4 regions of the Oceanimonas sp. AH20CE76 genome follow, and region 1 is predicted to be linked to each of the others. Evidence: predicted binding sites of a transcription regulator. Region 1 holds the regulator's gene; each other region holds the start of a gene.
What was found. Region 1 encodes LexA, which represses DNA repair genes until DNA is damaged. Its sites were predicted from a motif close to ANCTGTNTNNNNANACAGNT; they were not measured.
Positions count from the first base shown of each region.

Region 2: a site for LexA is predicted at 2,161-2,180, ahead of N2M06_RS07655 (YebG family protein). Genes of this name have one in related genera too.
Region 3: a site for LexA is predicted at 2,952-2,971, ahead of ruvA (Holliday junction branch migration protein RuvA). Genes of this name have one in related genera too.
Region 4: a site for LexA is predicted at 2,847-2,866, ahead of N2M06_RS06415 (DUF4250 domain-containing protein). Genes of this name have one in related genera too.

Region 1 is NZ_CP155481.1:227,205-231,943, forward strand. Features, by position in the region: gene glpG (rhomboid family intramembrane serine protease GlpG) at 1-737, shown strand, start outside; gene N2M06_RS01150 (flagellar basal body-associated FliL family protein) at 718-1,119, opposite strand; gene N2M06_RS01155 (chorismate lyase) at 1,211-1,786, shown strand; gene ubiA (4-hydroxybenzoate octaprenyltransferase) at 1,783-2,655, shown strand; gene lexA (transcriptional repressor LexA) at 2,865-3,479, shown strand; gene coxB (cytochrome c oxidase subunit II) at 3,767-4,739, shown strand, end outside.
Region 2 is NZ_CP155481.1:1,569,891-1,574,629, reverse strand. Features, by position in the region: gene N2M06_RS07660 (ABC transporter ATP-binding protein) at 64-1,851, shown strand; gene N2M06_RS07655 (YebG family protein) at 1,852-2,148, opposite strand; gene N2M06_RS07650 (DNA replication terminus site-binding protein) at 2,423-3,322, shown strand; gene N2M06_RS07645 (Bcr/CflA family multidrug efflux MFS transporter) at 3,386-4,576, shown strand; gene N2M06_RS07640 (amino acid aminotransferase) at 4,682-4,739, shown strand, end outside.
Region 3 is NZ_CP155481.1:2,065,592-2,070,330, reverse strand. Features, by position in the region: gene aspS (aspartate--tRNA ligase) at 1-744, shown strand, start outside; gene nudB (dihydroneopterin triphosphate diphosphatase) at 748-1,176, shown strand; gene N2M06_RS10090 (YebC/PmpR family DNA-binding transcriptional regulator) at 1,192-1,932, shown strand; gene ruvC (crossover junction endodeoxyribonuclease RuvC) at 2,207-2,728, shown strand; gene ruvA (Holliday junction branch migration protein RuvA) at 3,018-3,617, shown strand; gene ruvB (Holliday junction branch migration DNA helicase RuvB) at 3,621-4,628, shown strand.
Region 4 is NZ_CP155481.1:1,308,383-1,313,121, forward strand. Features, by position in the region: gene htpG (molecular chaperone HtpG) at 1-343, shown strand, start outside; gene adk (adenylate kinase) at 521-1,165, shown strand; gene hemH (ferrochelatase) at 1,235-2,203, shown strand; gene N2M06_RS06410 (cell division inhibitor) at 2,393-2,776, opposite strand; gene N2M06_RS06415 (DUF4250 domain-containing protein) at 2,879-3,079, shown strand; gene N2M06_RS06420 (thiopurine S-methyltransferase) at 3,147-3,800, shown strand; gene N2M06_RS06425 (YjiH family protein) at 4,022-4,739, shown strand, end outside.

The DNA of each region.
Region 1 (4,739 bases):
TGCATATCTGGCTGGTGGATGAAACCCGCTATGAAGAGGCGCACCGGGAAGTAAAACGCTTTCTGGCCGAGCCACTGCATCCGCGCTATCAGGAAGCGTCCTGGAAGCGGGGAGACAGCCAGGTGCACTTTGCCGATGGCCCGCAGCGGGGTCTGCTCGGTGATGTGCTGCGCCAGACTGGACCGGTTAATTTGCTGGTATTACTGGCCTGCCTGGCCATTTATGGCCTGAGCTGGCTGGGTTTGCCCATGTTTGGCGTGCTGTCTTTTCCCGCTCAGCTGAGTGACCTGCTCGGAGCCCAGTTCTGGCGCGGCTTTACGCCGGCGCTGATGCATTTTTCCCTGATGCATCTGGTGTTTAACCTGTTCTGGTGGTGGTATCTGGGCGGCATGGTGGAACGCCGGCTGGGCAGTGGCAAGCTGCTTACTCTGCTGCTGGTGGCAGCCGTATTGCCCAATGTGCTGCAGTTCTGGGAAAGCGGCCCCCGCTTTGGCGGACTGTCGGGAGTGGTATATGCCCTGCTGGCCTATGTGTGGCTCAGTGGCCGGCTTAACCCTGCCAGAGGCATTGGCCTGCCCGATGGCATGGCGGTGTTTATGGTTGTCTGGCTGGTGCTGGGCTTTGCCGATATGCTCGGCACTCCGGTGGCCAATATGGCTCACCTGGGCGGTGCCGTGATTGGCCTGCTGCAGGCCTGGCTGGATAACAGACGCACTCTTACTGGTAGAGAAAGGTAGTAAACAGCACTCGCCGCACCGGAGTCTCGCCGGTTTCTTTCAGCAGCAGCTCATTCAGCCGTTGCCGGCCTTCGTTGGCAAGCTCGGTGCGGGCCGGCAGGGAGCGTATTTCCTGCCGGTTTTTCTCTGCCAGCAGATCATTGAGGGCATCCCGCAGCAGCGGCATATTATTCTCCACCAGCGGCAGCTGCTCCGGCCGCTCCAGCATCAAATCCACTGCCACTCTCACATAGCCCAGGTTTTGCTCGGAGTTCTGGTAGTTGGTAATAATGTCCGGCGTCATGGTGTAATATATTGGCCCGGTGGGCTCCGCCGGTTGTTCCTGTGCACTGAGGGTGGCCGAGGCGGCCAGCAGCAGGTAAAAGGCAGCAAACCGAAACATATGAGTCTCCGATAAGGAATCGAGCGGGCATTGTTTAAACTTTTGCCGGTGCGGTCAAGTTAAACGGCCAGGCAGGACCCGATGAGTTTTTATGTCTTTGTTATTCCAAGAAACAAACACGACGCCCAGCATAGACAGTGAGTGGCACTGGGGCCAGTTGCCACCGGCATTACCGGCGCTGCAAAGCTGGCTGCATGAGCCGGGCTCGCTGACCCGCCGGTTGCGGCGTCATTGTGCACAGTTTCATGTAAAAGTGCTGGCCGATGGCGTATTAAGGCCGCTGATGCCGGCGCAGGCCGAATGGCTGCAGGCCGGACAAGGCTACTGCCGGGAAGTGCTGCTGTGCTGCGATAATCTTCCCTGGGTCTATGCCACCTCGCTGTATTCTCCGGCCACTCAGGCAGCGCTGCCGGCCTTGTCCGGTCTGGGCAGCAAGGCGCTGGGCGAGCTGATGTTTAAAGCGCCGGATCTGACCCGCACTCCCTTTGAACTGGCCGGCCTGACCCCAACCCAATATCAGCAGCTGGCTGCACATGCGGGGCTGGCCGCCACCGAGCCGGCCATCATGCCCTGGGCCCGTCGCTCTGCCCTCAGCACCGGCAAAGCCAGCGTGCTGGTCACCGAACTGTTTTTGCCGAATTCGGCCCCTTATCAGGATTTAGTATGACCACCCTGACGTCTCCTTCCCGTCCGCGCTGGCGCGCCTATATGGCGCTGGCCCGTCTCGACAAGCCCATTGGCACCCTGCTGCTGCTGTGGCCCACCCTGTGGGCACTGTGGATAGCCGCCGAAGGCATGCCCTCACTCTGGCTGCTGGTGGTATTTGTGGCCGGTGTGTTTTCCATGCGCTCTGCCGGCTGTGTGATCAACGACTATGCCGACCGGCATATCGACGGTCATGTAAAACGCACCCATGCCCGGCCGCTGCCCTCCGGTGAACTGACCGAGCGCCAGGCCCTGAGCTTTTTTGCCCTGCTGGTGGGCATTTCTTTTGTGCTGGTGCTCACCACCAACCTGTTTACCATTGGTCTGGCATTTGCCGGCTTGTTCTGGGCGGCGCTCTATCCCTTTATGAAGCGCTACACCCATCTGCCTCAGCTGTTTCTGGGCATTGCTTTTTCATGGGCCATTCCCATGGCCTTTGCCGCCGCCAGCAATGAACTGCCTGCCGGGCTCTGGTTGCTGTTTGCCGCCAACCTCACCTGGACCATTGCCTACGACACCATGTATGCCATGGTAGACAGAGACGACGACCTCAAAATTGGCGTTAAATCCACCGCCATTCTATTTGGCCGGCACGACAAGCTCATAGTGGGCCTGCTGCAGCTGGCCACCCTTTTTCTGCTGGTTGCCGCCGGCCGGACCTTTGAACTGGGCGCGCCCTTCTACTGGGGCTTGCTGGTGGCCGCCGGCCTGTTTGTGTATCAGCAACGGCTGATCCGCGACCGGGAGCGCATGCCCTGCTTTCGCGCCTTTCTTAACAACAACCACGCCGGCATGGCCATCTTCGCCGGCCTGGTGCTGGCGCTGTGGTAAATAAAGCGGCTTTGATCTTGCTCGAAGTGGCAGTAGGGCTTGCCGTAGCCGACCATAAAACGCCATGGATGGCATTTTCGAGCGTTACATGGAGGTCTTGTAGCGTGTCGGCGGAGTGGAACCGCACTGCCGCTTCGCACTGCGGGGCTTGCTCTGTGCTGATTACTGGATATACTGACAGTTAACTGTATAAACAGACAGGTCTCATCATGAAAGCCCTAACTCCCCGCCAGTCTCAGGTGCTGGACATCATCAAGGATCATATTCAGCAAACCGGCATGCCACCCACCCGGGTGGAAATTGCCAAGGTGCTGGGGTTCAAGTCTGCCAATGCCGCCGAAGAACACCTCAAGGCCCTGGCCAAAAAGGGCGTGATTGAAATGATGCCCGGCACGTCACGGGGCATTCGTCTCGCCGGTGAAGAAGCAGAGCAAGAGCCGGGCCTGCCGCTGATTGGCCGGGTGGCCGCCGGCGAACCCATACTGGCGCAGCAACACATAGAAAGCCACTATCAGCTCGACCCGGGCCTGTTTCATCCGTCGGCCGACTTTCTGCTGCGGGTGCAGGGCATGAGCATGAAAAACATCGGCATTATGGACGGCGATCTGCTGGCGGTGCACAAGGTGCAGGAAGCCCGCAACGGTCAGGTAGTGGTCGCCCGCCTCGACGACGAAGTCACGGTAAAGCGCTTTCAGCGCAAGGGCAACAAGGTCAACCTGCTGCCTGAAAACGAAGAGCTCTCACCCATTGAAGTAGATCTGCGCACTCAGGAACTGATTATTGAAGGCCTGGCCGTAGGCGTGATTCGCAACGGCGACTTCTGAGCCGCTTCTTGATTCGGCAGGCCGCTGTCTCATCATGGCCTGCCAATCCCCAATCCCCAATCCCCAATCCCCAATCCCCAATCCCCAATCCCCAATCCCCAATCCCCAATCCCCAATCCCCAATCCCCAATCCCCAATCCCCAATCCCCAATCCCCAATCCCCAATCCCCAATCTCCGCTTTTACATTTTACATTTCCTTAACTGCTGCTTTACTTAAAACACCGAATGGAAGCATGTAGTCATTTGGGTAAAACCGCCGAGTACTCCGGTTTACAGGATGAAATGATTGGGGGTGCACGTGAAGCCTATTCTGCTGCTGTGGCCATTACTGGCCGTTATGCCTGCACAAGCGCAAACACGCCTTAACATGACCGAAGGGGTCACCGATATCAGCCAGCAGGTATACGGGCTGCACATGACCATTCTGGCCATTTGTGCCGTTATTGGTCTGGTGGTGTTCGGCATTATGTTCTGGGCCATGATTCATCATCGCAAATCCAAAGGGGCTCAGGCGGCCCAGTTTCACGAAAGCACCAGGGTCGAAATTCTCTGGACCCTTATTCCCTTCGTTATTCTTATCGCCATGGCAGTACCCGCCACCAAAACCCTGGTGGCCATGGAAGACGCCTCCGAGTCGGATCTCACCGTCCAGATCACCGGCTCCCAATGGAAATGGCACTACAAATATTTTAATGAAGGCGTCGAGTTCTACAGCCTGCTGGCCACCATGCCCGAGCAGATTCAGGGGCAAATCAACAAGGGCGAAAATTACCTACTGGAAGTGGATCAGCCCCTGGTGCTGCCCACGGATCGCAAGGTGCGTTTTCTGATCACCTCCGACGACGTAATCCACTCCTGGTGGATGCCTGCTTTTGCGGTAAAAAAGGACGCCGTGCCCGGTTTTATTAATGAAGCCTGGACCCGCATCAATGAGCCCGGCCTTTATCGCGGTCAGTGCGCCGAGCTGTGCGGCAAGGATCACGGCTTTATGCCTATCGTCGTTGATGCCCGCGCGCCGGAAGAGTTTGACGGTTGGCTGGCTCAGCTGAAAACCGAGCAGGCCGAGGCTAAAGCTGCCGAACAGGATCTGCTGGGCATGGAAATGAGCATGGAAGAATTGATGACCCTGGGTGAACAGGTATATCAGAAAGCCTGCGCCGCCTGTCATCAGCCCGGCGGCACCGGCCTGCCCGGTGTGTTTCCGGCGCTCAAAGGCAGTGAGCTGGTGCTGAACGACCGCGCCGCCCATATAGATATAG
Region 2 (4,739 bases), 1.3 Mb from region 1:
AGTTAACGGTTTTGGGTTAACTTACCTGCCCTTCAGGCAAATGAAAACCAAAGATGGTGATGAATGAATAAAAAAGATTCAAACAGCCGGGTTTTGCACTGGTCCGGGCTGATCAGCATGATGCGGCGACATAAAAAACAGCTGATCAGAGCCCACCTGCTGGCCATTGCCGGCACCCTGCTGGCGGTGCCTGTTCCCCTGCTGATGCCATTGCTGGTAGACGAAGTGCTGCTTGAGCAACCCGGCAGCCTGATTGCAGCCCTGAACCCTATATTGCCTGACAACTGGCAGACCGGAGTGGGGTATATTTTAGCGGTGCTGGTGGTGACACTGTTGCTGCGCGTTATGGCCCTGGTATTCAATATTTTGCAGGGGCGGCAGTTTGCCCGGGTAGCCAAACACATTACCTTTCAGATCCGCCAGCGTCTTACCCGCCAGCTGATGCGCACGCCCATGCGCACCTTTGAATCTGTGGGGGCCGGCAGTGTCAGCTCCCACTACATCACCGATGTGGAAACCCTTGACAAATTTCTGGGCGAAACACTGAGCCGGCTGCTGATAAGCCTGCTGAGTGTGATAGGCACTGCCGTGGTGCTGTTGCTGCTGAACTGGCAGCTGGGGCTGTTTATTCTGCTGCTTAACCCTGTGGTAGTGTTTTTTTCGAGCCGGCTCGGCTCAAAGGTAAAGTATCTCAAACGCAATGAGAACAAGGCTTTTGAGCTGTTTCAGCAGGCGCTGGTAGAAACCCTGGACGGCATTCAGGAAATTCGTGCGGCCAACCGGGAGCGCCACTATCTGCGCCGGGTCATCGACAGGGCCCGCGGCGTACGGGATACCGCCATTGAATATCACTGGAAAAGCGAAGCAGCCGGAAAGGCCAGTTTTCTGCTGTTTCTGTCCGGGGTGGAGTTATTTCGGGCCGTTGGCATGATCATGGTGTTGTTTACCGATCTTACTGTAGGTCAGATCTTTGCGGTGTTCAGCTACCTCTGGTTTATGATGGGGCCGGTACAGGAGTTGCTCAATATGCAGTATTCCTTCTATGCCGCCGATGCCGCTCGTAAACGCATTAACAGCATGCTGGCACTGGGCGGCGAGCCTGAGAGTCAGGGCCGCGTTAATCCTTTTACCGGCACCACTACCCTGCCCATTGATGTCAATCATCTGAGCTTTTCGTACGATGGTGAACGAAAAGTGCTGGATGACGTAAGCCTGAGCATTGCCGCCGGTGAAAAGGTCGCTCTGGTGGGTGCCAGTGGTGGCGGCAAGTCCACTTTTATTCAGCTGTTACTGGGGCTCTACCCGGCCGACAGCGGTGATATTCGCTTTGGTGGTGCCAGCAGTCAGGACATCGGGTTTGCCACCATTCGTGAGCATGTGGCCACCGTGCTGCAACAACCGGTGTTATTTAACGATACGGTGCGGGCCAACCTGAATCTGGGTGACGAACACCATGATGATGCCATCTGGCAGGCACTGAAGGTGGCACAGCTTGATGAGGTGGTAGCGGCCATGGACAAGGGCCTGGATACGGAAGTGGGCCGGCGGGGAGTACGGCTCTCGGGCGGACAACAACAGCGGCTGGCAGTGGCCCGCATGATCCTGAAAGACCCCGCCATTGTGATTCTGGATGAGGCTACCTCGGCGCTGGATACCGATACCGAGCAGCGGCTGCATCAGGCCATGTCCGGTTTTCTTAAAGGCCGCACCACCCTGATAGTGGCGCACCGGTTAAGTTCGGTACGCCAGGCAGACAGGGTAATCGTATTTGAAGACGGAAAAATCAGTCAGTCGGGCACTCATCATGAGTTGCTCGACCAGCCGGGGTTATATCGCACCCTGTACAGCTGATCAGGCAACGGCCTTTACTGCCTTGTTATCTTCATTGCCGGCATCAGTGCTCTGCTTGCCGGCAGCTTTTACCGGCTTTTTCTTGGGTCCCGCCAGCGCCTGCTGGTTTTCTGCCAGATACAGCGCCAGCGCTTCCCTGTCTTGCTCGTTAAGTGCGACCGGTGCCCCTTCCAGCACGGTTTCGATATGTTCAGCCTGATCGAGCAGCCGGTCATAGGCATCGGCTTCTTTTTTGTTGGTGAAGATCATCTTCTCAATCCCATTACGCACAACACGATATTGAACTTCTACAGCCATAGTGGACTCCTTATCTGTATAAACATACAGTAAACAAGCATCCCTGTTATTTCAAGGGTTAACTGGCAGCCCTGCTATTAAAGGCTAAAATTTGTAAAGGGAGCGCCTGTCTGGCGTTCTCTTAGCGCACGGCTCAGTCAATGAGCCATTCCCCTGAGCCAGGTACACGGATTTCGTACCTGGCTTTTTTTGCTTGCTGGTCTTTTACTCTGTTATGGCAATTTACTCGGACTTGTATTATTATTTCATCATCAATTGTATGTTGGCATAACTGATGTTTACTCTGGCCGCCGAATTACGTCACACCATGGATCAACTGGAGTCGGCCCTGGCCGCGCTTTGTCATGCCCTGCGCCAGCAGGCAGGCTCAGCGCCGGTGGCTGCCGTCTACGCCTTGCCAGATACGCCCACCGGCAAAGAGCACGACCCGGTAGAAACCATCACCATAGAGCAGCAGCTGTCGGGGCAGCCAGCGCTTGATGCTGCCCTTGCCGCCTTTGGCCGCTGGCATATCTCGCCCGGTTGCTCCGCCAAAGCCAGCTTTCGGCTGCCGGGCTTTGTGCTGCTCCCTGCAGCCAGCCACTCAGTCATCGCTCCTCTGGTAGAAGAGGTGAATAACCTTAAACAGACCTTTCGTGCTCTGGTACAGCAACTGGACGATAAAGACAAAAAGTTCACTCTGGTGCACGACACCTTTCCGGGTCTGATCACCCTGCAGGTATATCGTCAGCTCACGCTACTGCCTCGCTCCGCCTCCCGGCTAGGCTTTACTTGGGCCAACAAGCAAATTATTCAGAAGGTAGACAAGATAAAACTGGTGGAACAACTAATGCAAAGCCGGCTCTCCCTTCCTCCGCTGGTGGATGAGCACACCTGGCTGCAATGTATCGACCGTGAAATTTACGATGTAAAACGTCTGCCCGCTCACATTGAACTGCGCCTGCGCCGGCCGGTCAAAACCCATCCCATGGTCAATGTGCGCTGGCATGAACAGCTCACACCCCGTCAGCAGCAATTCAAGGCGCACCTGCCGCTGATATTGTGCCAGGATGAACTGCCGGCAGTCACGCCGTTGGGAAACTATCCTCCCGCGAACACCCGCAAGCGACGCAGTGCACGCATTGGCGGTGAGCCCTTGATTCCGCGGCTGCATATTTATCCGTATCAGCCCTGACATACTGCTGAGTGGCAGTGTTATCATGGCACAATGTTTCTTTTGTAACTGCTGGAGCCCGAAATGGCGCTGCCCCTTTCATTACTGTTGCTGCTGGCAAGCCTGGCCGGGCTGACGCCCCTTGCCATAGACATGTATCTCCCCAGCCTGCCCACCATTGCTGAAGATCTGGGTGTGCCCGTGTCACAGGCACAGCTGACCATCAGTGTTTATCTGGCCGGCTTTGCGCTGGGCCAGCTGTTTTACGGGCCGCTGGCCGATGCCACCGGGCGCAAGCCGGTGATGCTCGGCGGACTGGCGCTGTTTACCCTGGCAAGCCTGGGCTGTGCCTTTGCCAACAGCATTGAAACCCTGATGACCTTTCGGTTGCTGCAGGCACTGGGCGGGGCCGCCGGATCTGTGGTGCTCAACGCGCTGCTCAGAGACATGTTTGAGCGGGACATGTTCGCCAGAGTCATGTCCATGGTCATTCTGGTGATGACACTGGCACCGCTGGTGGCTCCCATTATTGGCGGCTATCTGTTGCTGGTGGGGCACTGGCACAGCATTTTTGTGCTGCTGGCAGTCATTGGTGCCCTGGTCTCGGTCGCGCTGGCGCTGCGCATTCCGGAAACCTTAAAGCCCGAGCACCGGCAATCGTTTCGTATCTGGCCGGTGCTGCAGAACTACAGCCGGGTGCTGCGCCACCGCGCCGCCCTGGGTTACATTGGCTGTGGCGGTCTCACTACCGCCGCCATGTTTGCGTTTATTTCCGGCTCGCCGCTGGTCTATATCGAGTTGTATGGTGTCCCTCCCGAGCGCTATGGTCTGCTGTTTGCCCTGAACATAGTGCTGATGATGGTGCTGACCTTTGCCAACAGCCGGCTGGTAAAACACCTGGGCAGTGATCGTCTGCTGAAAACCGGCCTGATACTGGCGGCGGTAGCGGCGATGGCGCTGCTGTTTTTTGGCATCACCGGCATCGGTGGTCTGTGGGGGCTGGTGCCCGCTATTATGCTGCTGATAGCGCAAATCAGTCTGGTGGGGGCCAATTCCATGGCCGGGCTGCTCAGTCATTTTCCCGAGTCGGCAGGCACTGCCTCGGCGCTGGCCGGCACAGTGCGCTTTGGTCTGGGTGCGCTGGCCACCTTTGCGGTCAATGCCAGCCATGCCCTTTCTGCCCTGCCCATGACCCTGGTGATGAGCCTGTGCGCCTGGCTGGCGCTGGCCAGCTATTGGTTACTGGTGCGGCCGGCGCTGACAGCACCAGCATAATTTATGCAACAGCAGCCCTTTTTTTACTACCGGTGCAAGTGATATAACTAAAAGGCATCGCTTTGCGATCACATTCGCTTTTATCAAGAAGGAATTGACAACACTATGTTTGAGAAGGTCACTGCTGCTCCGGCGGATCCTATTCTGGGTCTGACCGATGCGT
Region 3 (4,739 bases), 1.4 Mb from region 1:
GTGGGCATTTACGGTGCCAAGGGCCTGGCCTGGCTCAAGGTGAACGAAGCCGCCAAGGGGCTGGAAGGCGTGCAGTCACCCATTGCCAAGTTCCTGAATGAAGACATAGTGGCGGAGCTTGTCAGCCGCACCGGTGCCACTGACGGCGATGCCATCTTCTTTGGTGCCGATTCTGCCAAGGTGGTGTGTGACGCCATGGGTGCCCTGCGCCTGAAGCTGGGCAAGGATCTGGGTCTGATCGAGCACAGCTGGAAACCGCTGTGGGTGGTGGACTTCCCCATGTTTGAGGAAGAAGACGACCGCCTCTATGCCATGCACCATCCCTTTACCGCCGCCAAGGACATGTCCGCCGAGGAGCTGGAAGCCAACCCGCTGGCCGCTGCCGCCAATGCCTACGACATGGTGATCAACGGTTATGAAGTGGGCGGTGGCTCTGTGCGTATTCACGACAACGCCATGCAGCAGACCGTATTCCGCCTGCTGGGCATCAATGCCGAGGAGCAGCAGGAGAAATTCGGCTTCCTGCTCGACGCGCTCAAGTACGGCACCCCGCCTCATGCCGGCCTGGCCTTTGGTCTGGACCGTCTGGTGATGCTGCTGACCGGCACCGACAATATTCGGGATGTGATTGCCTTTCCGAAGACCACCACGGCGTCCTGCCTGCTCACCGATGCGCCCAGTCTGGCCAATCCGGATGCGCTGGCAGAGCTGGCCATTCGCACCGAGCAGCCCGGGGCGGAGTAAGCCATGCATAAGCACCCGGAGTCGGTACTCGTTCTGATCCACACTCACGACAGTGTGCTGCTGCTGCAGCGCAAGGACAATCCGGATTTCTGGCAGTCGGTGACCGGCAGTCTTGAAGCCGGCGAGAGCCGCCTGCAGGCGGCGGTGCGCGAGCTGGAAGAGGAAACCGGCCTGGTGGCGGGCAAGGGTCTGCCACTGGTAGAGACTGGGCACCGGGTGCGGTTTGAGATTTACCCCCACTGGCGGCATCGTTACCGCCCGGGGGTAACCCATAACTGGGAATATGAATTTCGTTTATGCCTGCCCGAGCCGCAGCCCGTGCGGCTTACCGAGCATCTGGATCAGTGCTGGCTGCCTTTTGAGCAGGCACTGGCCAAGGCCGGCTCCTGGACCAACCGGGAGGCCATTGGCAGGCTGATAAACAATAGATAACAGGAGATTGAGTTTATGGCAGGTCACAGTAAATGGGCCAACATCAAGCACCGCAAGGCGGCACAGGACGCCAAACGCGGCAAGATCTTCACCAAGCTGATCCGTGAGCTGACTACCGCCGCCCGCGAAGGCGGCTCCGATGCCGCGTCCAACCCGCGGCTGCGCGCCGCCGTGGACAAGGCGCTGTCCAACAACATGACCCGGGACACCATAGACAGAGCCGTAAAACGCGGTGCCGGTGAGCTGGACGGTCAGCAGCTGGAAACCGTGGTGTATGAAGGTTATGGCCCGGGTGGCACCGCTGTGATGGTGGAGTGCATGACCGATAACCGCAACCGCACCGTATCGGAAGTGCGCCATGCCTTTTCAAAGAGCGGCGGCAACCTGGGCACCGACGGCTCCGTGGCTTATCTGTTCGAGAAAAAGGGCGTGATCAGCTACGCCGAGGCCGACGAAGAAACCGTGATGGAAGCGGCGCTGGAAGCCGGTGCCGACGATGTGGTGGTCAACGATGACGACTCCGTTGATGTGTATACCCAGTGGGAAGAGTTCGGCTCGGTCAAGGATGCGCTGGACGCCAGCGGATTGGAAGCCGATAACGCCGAAGTGACCATGATACCGTCCACCAAGGCGGAGCTGGATGAAGACACGGCCCCCAAACTGCTGCGCCTGATCGACATGCTGGAAGATCTGGACGACGTGCAGGAGGTCTATCACAACGGTGATATCTCCGACGAACTGGCTGAACAGCTCTGACGCCCTTCGGGCAGCTATAAGCTTTAAGCTGTCAGCTTTAAGTGGTGGGGCCTGCAGGCCCCCGTTTCAACGGGGCAATGGTGCCTTATATAACACGGTTTGCCCCAATAAATCGGGGCCTTGGCCGTTCAGCAGGTTGGTGATGAGCGAAGCGAATCCCAACGTGGGAACTGCCGGCGACATCGCCTTTGAACCTTAATAAATCATGCTCAGCCGACTCGATCAGCTTACCGCTGATAGCTTATGGCTTACAGCTGTTGAGAGCTGGTTTTTGATGTCCATTATTCTCGGAATTGACCCCGGCTCGCGCATTACCGGCTACGGTGTGGTGCGCCAGACCGGCAGTAAAATGGAGTACCTGGGCTCGGGCTGCATTCGCATGACCGACGAAGCCCTGGCACCCAGACTCAAGAAAATCTACGACGGGGTAAGCGAGATTATTTTGCAGTTTCGCCCCGATTTGTTTGCCATTGAGCAGGTATTTATGGCGCGCAACCCCGATTCGGCGCTCAAGCTGGGGCAGGCCCGGGGCGCGGCCATAGTGGCGGCGGCCAATGCCGGACTGGAGGTGGCGGAATATTCCGCCCGCCAGATCAAGCAGGCGGTAGTGGGGCAGGGCGGTGCCGGCAAGGATCAGGTGCAGCATATGGTGGTGCGCCTGCTCAGTCTGCCGGGCACGCCCCAGGCTGATGCCGCTGATGCCCTGGCGGTGGCCCTGTGCCACGGCCACACCCGTCAGAGCCTGATCAGCATGGCCGGTCAGGTGCGCGGCACTGCTCGAAAACGGCTTCGCTAAGGCGAAACCGCTTTCTCAAGCTATAAGCTGTCAGTTTTAAGCTATAAGCCGATCGAGTGGCTGTAGGTACTTCATCGTATCTGTGGTTTCGACGTTGCTTGTCGAATGGCGCTCATGCCAGCGCGGGAGTGACTAACTTCCAGACAATATTGCCCCACCAACACGGCTCAATATCGGCAGGCAACACCACTTACAGCTGACAGCTTATCGCTTACAGCTGGTTTCATGGATATTTATCCAGTTATTTATTATTCTTGGCCCAGTTTTGTCCTGATTAGCGGAGCGCCCTGTGATTGGTCGGTTAAAAGGTATTATCGTTGAAAAGCAGCCCCCGGAGATATTGCTGGATGTGAATGGCGTGGGCTATGAGGTGACTCTGCCCATGAGCTGCTTTTACGAGTTGCCCAATGTAGGCGAGGCGGCCACCGTACTCACTCATTTTGTGGTGCGGGAAGATGCCCAGCTGCTGTTTGGTTTTAATACCAAAACCGAGCGGGCGCTGTTCCGCGAGCTTATCAAGACCAACGGCGTAGGACCCAAGCTGGCGCTGGCCATTCTTTCGGGCATGACGGCGGATCAGTTTATTCATAACGTTGAACAGGGCGAGATAGCGGCGCTGGTCAAGCTGCCTGGCGTGGGCAAGAAAACCGCCGAACGGCTGATTGTGGAAATGCGCGACCGGCTCAAGGGCTTTGGCGGTTACGATCTGTTCAATCCGGCACCGGCATCACCGGGCATGGCCGGTGGCGGTGCCAAGGACGAGGCCCTGGCTGCCCTGCAGGCGCTGGGCTACAAGGCCGGTCAGGCCGAGCAGCTGATGAAAAAAATTGCCAAACCCGGTATGGACGCGGAGCAGCTGATCCGCGAAGCGCTCAAGAGCATGGGATAAACCATGATAGAAGCAGATCGTTTTATCAATCCGGCTCCCAGGCAGGAAGAGGAAGCCATTGACCGCGCCATACGGCCCAAGGCGCTGGCGGACTATCGTGGTCAGGATCATGTGCGCGGCCAGATGGAAATCTTTATCGAAGCCGCACGCCGGCGGGAAGAAGCGCTGGATCACCTGTTGATCTTCGGTCCGCCCGGCCTGGGCAAGACCACGCTTGCCAATATAGTGGCCAACGAGATGGGCGTGAGCATCAAAACCACGTCGGGGCCCGTGCTGGAAAAAGCCGGCGATCTGGCGGCCATGCTCACCAACCTTGAGCCCGGTGATGTGCTCTTTATTGATGAAATTCATCGCCTCAGTCCGGTGGTGGAAGAAATTCTCTATCCGGCAATGGAAGACTATCAGCTTGATATCATGATTGGTGAAGGCCCGGCTGCCCGCTCCATCAAGCTGGAGTTGCCGCCCTTTACCCTGGTGGGGGCCACCACCCGGGCCGGCTCGCTCACTTCACCGCTCAGGGATCGCTTTGGCATAGTGCAGCGGCTGGAGTTTTATCAGGTGGCTGATCTGGCCCACATTATCAGCCGCAGCGCCGGCAAGCTGGGTTTGACCATAGATGACGATGGTGCGCTGGAAATGGCCCGCCGGGCACGGGGCACGCCGCGTATTGCCAACCGCCTGCTGCGCCGGGTGCGCGACTTTGCCGAGGTAAAGGGCAGCGGTGCCATCGACGCCGCCATTGCCGCCCAGGCACTGGACATGCTGGATGTTGACAAGCAGGGCTTTGACTATATGGATCGCAAGCTGCTGATGGCGGTGCTCGACAAGTTTATGGGCGGCCCGGTGGGCCTCGATAACCTGGCCGCGGCCATTGGTGAAGAAAAGGAAACCATTGAAGACGTGATAGAGCCCTATCTCATTCAACAGGGTTTTTTGCAGCGGACTCCCCGGGGGCGTATGGCCACCCCCCGCGCTTACCTGCACTTCGGCTTCGATCTTCCCGACGCCTGACGCCAGCTGAAAGCTGGAAGTGGTTTTGGCTGCGAGCCCTGAGCCGTGCTTGTAAAGGGCTGTGTCGTTTGTCGGATGGATTCCGGGGCAAGCCCGGAGTCCATTTCACAG
Region 4 (4,739 bases), 1.1 Mb from region 1:
GCTGGAGCGGGTGCAGGCCGCCCTTGGTAATGAGGTGAAGGAAGTACGTCTGACCCATCGTCTGACCAGCACACCGTCTTGTGTGGTGGCCGGTGAGCATGACATGAGCACCCAGATGATCAAGCTGATGCGCGCCGCCGGCCAGCCGGTGCCGGAGCAGAAATACATTCTGGAGCTGAACCCCGAGCACAGCCTGGTGAAAAAGCTGGAAGGTCTGGAGCAGGGCGAGCAGTTCAACGAATGGTCTCGGCTGCTGCTGGAGCAGGCTCAGCTTGCCGAGCAGGGCGGCCTGAAAGACCCCGCCGCCTTTGTGGCACGGGTAAACCGCCTGCTGCTGGGTTAACCGACAAAGCAAGCCTTTTCGAAAGACCGGTATCGCATCAATGCGATACCGGTCTCTTTTTTTGCTGCTTATATAATCAATAGGTCTAACTGACCGGGCTGTTACTTGTTCCCATGGCGGTGTCGTGCCACAATCAGGCGCAATTTATGAATGACTAATCACAAAGAGGACGCTGTTATGCGCATCGTTTTGCTGGGTGCTCCGGGCGCTGGTAAGGGAACACAAGCTCAGTTCATCATGGAAAAGTTCGGTATTCCGCAAATTTCGACCGGCGACATGCTGCGTGCCGCTATCAAGGCCGGCACTCCGCTGGGCCTGAAGGCCAAGGAAGTAATGGATAATGGTCAGTTGGTGTCTGACGACATTATTATTGGTCTGGTAAAAGAGCGCATCAGCCAGGACGACTGTGCCAAAGGCTTTCTGCTGGACGGTTTTCCGCGCACCATTCCTCAGGCCGATGCCATGAAGGAAGCCGGTGTTGACGTGGACCATGTGCTCGAGTTTGCCGTGCCCGACGAAGAAATCGTTAAGCGCATGAGCGGCCGCCGTGTGCATCCGGGCTCCGGCCGGGTTTATCACCTGGTTTATAATCCGCCCAAGGTAGAAGGCAAGGATGACGTGACCGGTGAAGAGCTGGTGATCCGCGCCGACGACGAAGAAGCCACCGTGCGCAAGCGTCTGGCGGTGTATCATGAGCAAACGGCTCCGCTTATCGATTATTACAAACAAGAAGCCGACGCCGGTCGTACCAAACACCATAAGGTAGACGGTACCCAGTCTGTTGAAGCGGTAAGCCGCGAGCTGACTGACATTTTGGCATAACGCTTTTATGATATAAGCCGGACCTGTTAAGGTCCGGCTTTTTGTTGTTGATAAAAGGCAGGTAACAAGGTGAAAACAGGCGTTTTACTGGTGAATCTGGGCACGCCTTCCGCGCCGACCTCGGTGGCGGTAAAGGCCTTTCTCAGTCAGTTTCTGCACGATTATCGGGTAGTGGATTTACCCCGCTCACTCTGGTGTCCGTTATTGCATGGCATTATTCTGCCGTTCCGCTCGCCCAAGGTTGCCAAATTGTATCAGGGTATCTGGTGGCCGGAAGGCTCACCACTGATGGTGGTGAGCAAGCGTCAGCAGGCGGGTTTGCAACAGGCACTGCAAGATGAAGGGATCGACATGCCGGTGGCGCTGGGCATGAGCTACGGTGAGCCGTCCATCGAGTCGGGCTGGCAACAGCTGAAAGAGCAGGGCGTCGGCAAAGTGATAGTGCTGCCCCTGTATCCGCAATATTCCGTCAGTACCACGGCCTCGGTGTTTGACAGCTGGGCCAAACTGATGAAAAAAGAGCGGCTGGTGCCTGCGCTGCGTTTTGTGCACGACTACCATGATTTCAGTGGTTATATCTCGGCGCTGGCTGATTCGGTGCGCAGTCACTGGGAGCAACATGGCCGCGGCGACATGCTGCTGTTGTCTTACCATGGTATTCCCAAGCGCTTTGAAAACGAAGGTGACCCTTACGGGCAGCAGTGTCATCGCACGTCAGAGCTGCTGGCCGCAGAGCTGGGGCTGGAGCCCCACCAGTGGCGTACTACCTTTCAGTCCCGCTTTGGCCGGGAAGAATGGCTGCAGCCTTACACTGACAAAACCATGGAAAAGCTGCCGAAAGAAGGCATTAAAAAGCTGGATGTGATCTGCCCGGCATTTTCTGCTGACTGTCTGGAAACCCTGGAAGAGATTGCCGGTGAGAACAAGGAGATTTTTCTCAAGGCAGGCGGCGAGCAATATCATTATATTCCGGCCCTGAACGACAATCCGGCCCATATTCGCATGCTGATGGATCTGGTGCGCCGCGAGCTGGTGTGATGATGTTGATTGTTGCCAAGGAAGCAACTTGTAGCTGCCGCTTTAGCCGGCAGGGCCTGTGTAACAGGTCCTAAAGACTCCAGGTTTACGCCAGCTAAAGCGGCGTCTACGATTGCGATACACTTTGGTTAAAACCTGAAACCGGCGCTGCATCGTTGCAGCGCCGGTTTTTTATTGCCCGTCAAATACTCAGTGCAGCGTGCCGGCGGGCACTGCCGGACTGATCACAAAAAGGCGTCCGCTGGCTTGCCGGTTGCGCAAAAAGGCTCCATCTTGCTCTTGCCAGCATACCACGGCGGCAATGGCAGGACTGGCCAGCGCGCGTTGTAGCTGAGCGGCATTCAGCTGCCGGGCATCAATAACGCGGGCAGGGTTCAGGCCAGTGGCAGCCAGGGTTTTACGGCACAGCCGGCCGGGTGCATTGGCAATCACAATCCAGCCGGTGCTGGTCTGGCTGAGGGCCACCAGCCGGGACAGCTCGCCCGCCTGAGAGGCTGTGGAGTGGGTGACACAACTGCGTGAAGAAGTACGGCTGTGTGCTGCCTGATTGCGGGTTAATGAAAGGTTCATCATGGTTCGCCCCTGCCTGTTGCTTTACTGTTTATATATACAGTATTCGTGTGGGGCGCTTTGGTCAATATTTAACTGTATAAATTTACAGTTGTGGAGGGTGCAATGGATAAAACCCAACTGGAACGCATGGATATTCATATGGTGCTGAGCATAGTCAATGAGAAGCTGCGTATAGAATGCGACAGCCTGGATGCACTCTTGTCACGCTATGAACTGGACGGTGGCTGGCTGGCGGCGCGCATGGCCCAGATTGGCTATCGTTACGACAGCCACAGCAATCAGTTTCGGGGTGCCTGCAAATAAGCGGCTGTTGCTTGAACTCACGACACCGGACTGACATAGTCCGGTTTTTTATTGGCAGGAGAACACAATGGACGCAAATTTCTGGCACGAGCGCTGGCAAGCCGCCCGCATCGGCTTTCACCAAAGTGACATTAATGCCCACCTGCAACAATGCTGGGAGCACACCGATGCCGAGGCTGGTAATGAAGTGCTGGTGCCGCTGTGCGGTAAAAGTCTGGATATGCGCTGGCTGGCAGAGCAGGGCCATGCGGTGGCCGGCTTTGAGCTGTCGCCGCTGGCGGTGAAAGATTTTTTCACCGATGCCGGTTTAACCCCTTCCTGCAAAGAAGAAGGAGCATTTTTATGCTGGCAGCAGGGGCCGTTCAGCTTGTATGAAGGCGACTTTTTCAAGGCAGCCGATCTTGGCCTGAGCTTTAAACTGGCCTACGACAGAGCCGCCCTGATTGCTCTGCCGCCGGCCATGCGCCCGGCTTATGCCAAACAGCTGGCCGAATTGCTGGAAAGTGACGGGCGTGTATTGATGATAACGGTGGATCACGACGCTCAAGAAGATCAAACACCGCCGTTTGCTGTCAAGGAAGCGGATGTGCGAGCCTTGTTTGCACCTTATTTTGAGATAAGCCTGCTGGAACATACCTGCCTCGGAGCGCAACACAGGCGGGTGGCCTCAGGTGAATGCAGCTATTTTGATGAACTGTGTTTTTTGCTTACTCGGCGCTAAGCAGTTGTTAATTCAGTGTGCGATCAGGTTAACAGAATGGGATTGAGAGCCCGTTTTGGCGTTTTTATTAGTGTAATATTCCGATGTGTGCTTTCAGCATGAAATCTTTATCTGTAAAATAACTATTCATTACGCGCTTAATCCTGTGCGGTATTATGCGCAAATGTTGGTCTTTTTATGCATTGGTTGCCGTTTGCATAGCAACATGGCAAGGAGTATTCATGGAAAAAACGCTGGCGGGCCAGAGTGGTGGCATACGCAACTGGCTGATGTTTTTGCTACCGTCCCTGGCAGGTATTTTGCTGTTTATGACGCCGGTAGCCTGGCAGGGCGACATCACCATCATGATAGCGGTGCTGGCCAAAAGCGTGCAGGGCGCGCTGGCGGATCAGTTGCCGGCTGTGGTCACCGGTCTGATTGTATTTTCTGCTCTGCTCACTCTGTTTGTTACCATAGTCAAGCCTGCCCGTGTCCTGAATAGTGCCTTTCTGAACACCTTGTTCAATGTGCGTCCGGTCTGGTTGCTAAGCCGGCTGCTGGGCGCTGTTTTTGTGCTGCTGGTGCAGTTTCAGGTGGGCCCGCAGCTGCTTTACAGCGGTGATACCGGCGGTCTGGTGCTGAACGATCTGCTGCCGGTACTGTTTTCGGTGTTTATTTTTGCCGGCCTGTTGCTGCCGTTATTGCTGGACTTTGGTCTGCTGGAGCTGGTGGGCACCCTGCTCACCGGCATCATGCGTCCAGTGTTCCGGCTGCCCGGCCGTTCGGCAGTAGACTGCATGGCCTCCTGGCTGGGTGACGGCAGTGTGGGCATTTTGCTGACCAGCAAGCAATATGAAGGCCATCACTATACCCAGCGTGAGGCTGCCGTGATTGGTACCACTTTTTCGGCGGTGTCCATTACTTTCAGTCTGGTGGTGCTGGCCCAGGTGAAGCTGGAGC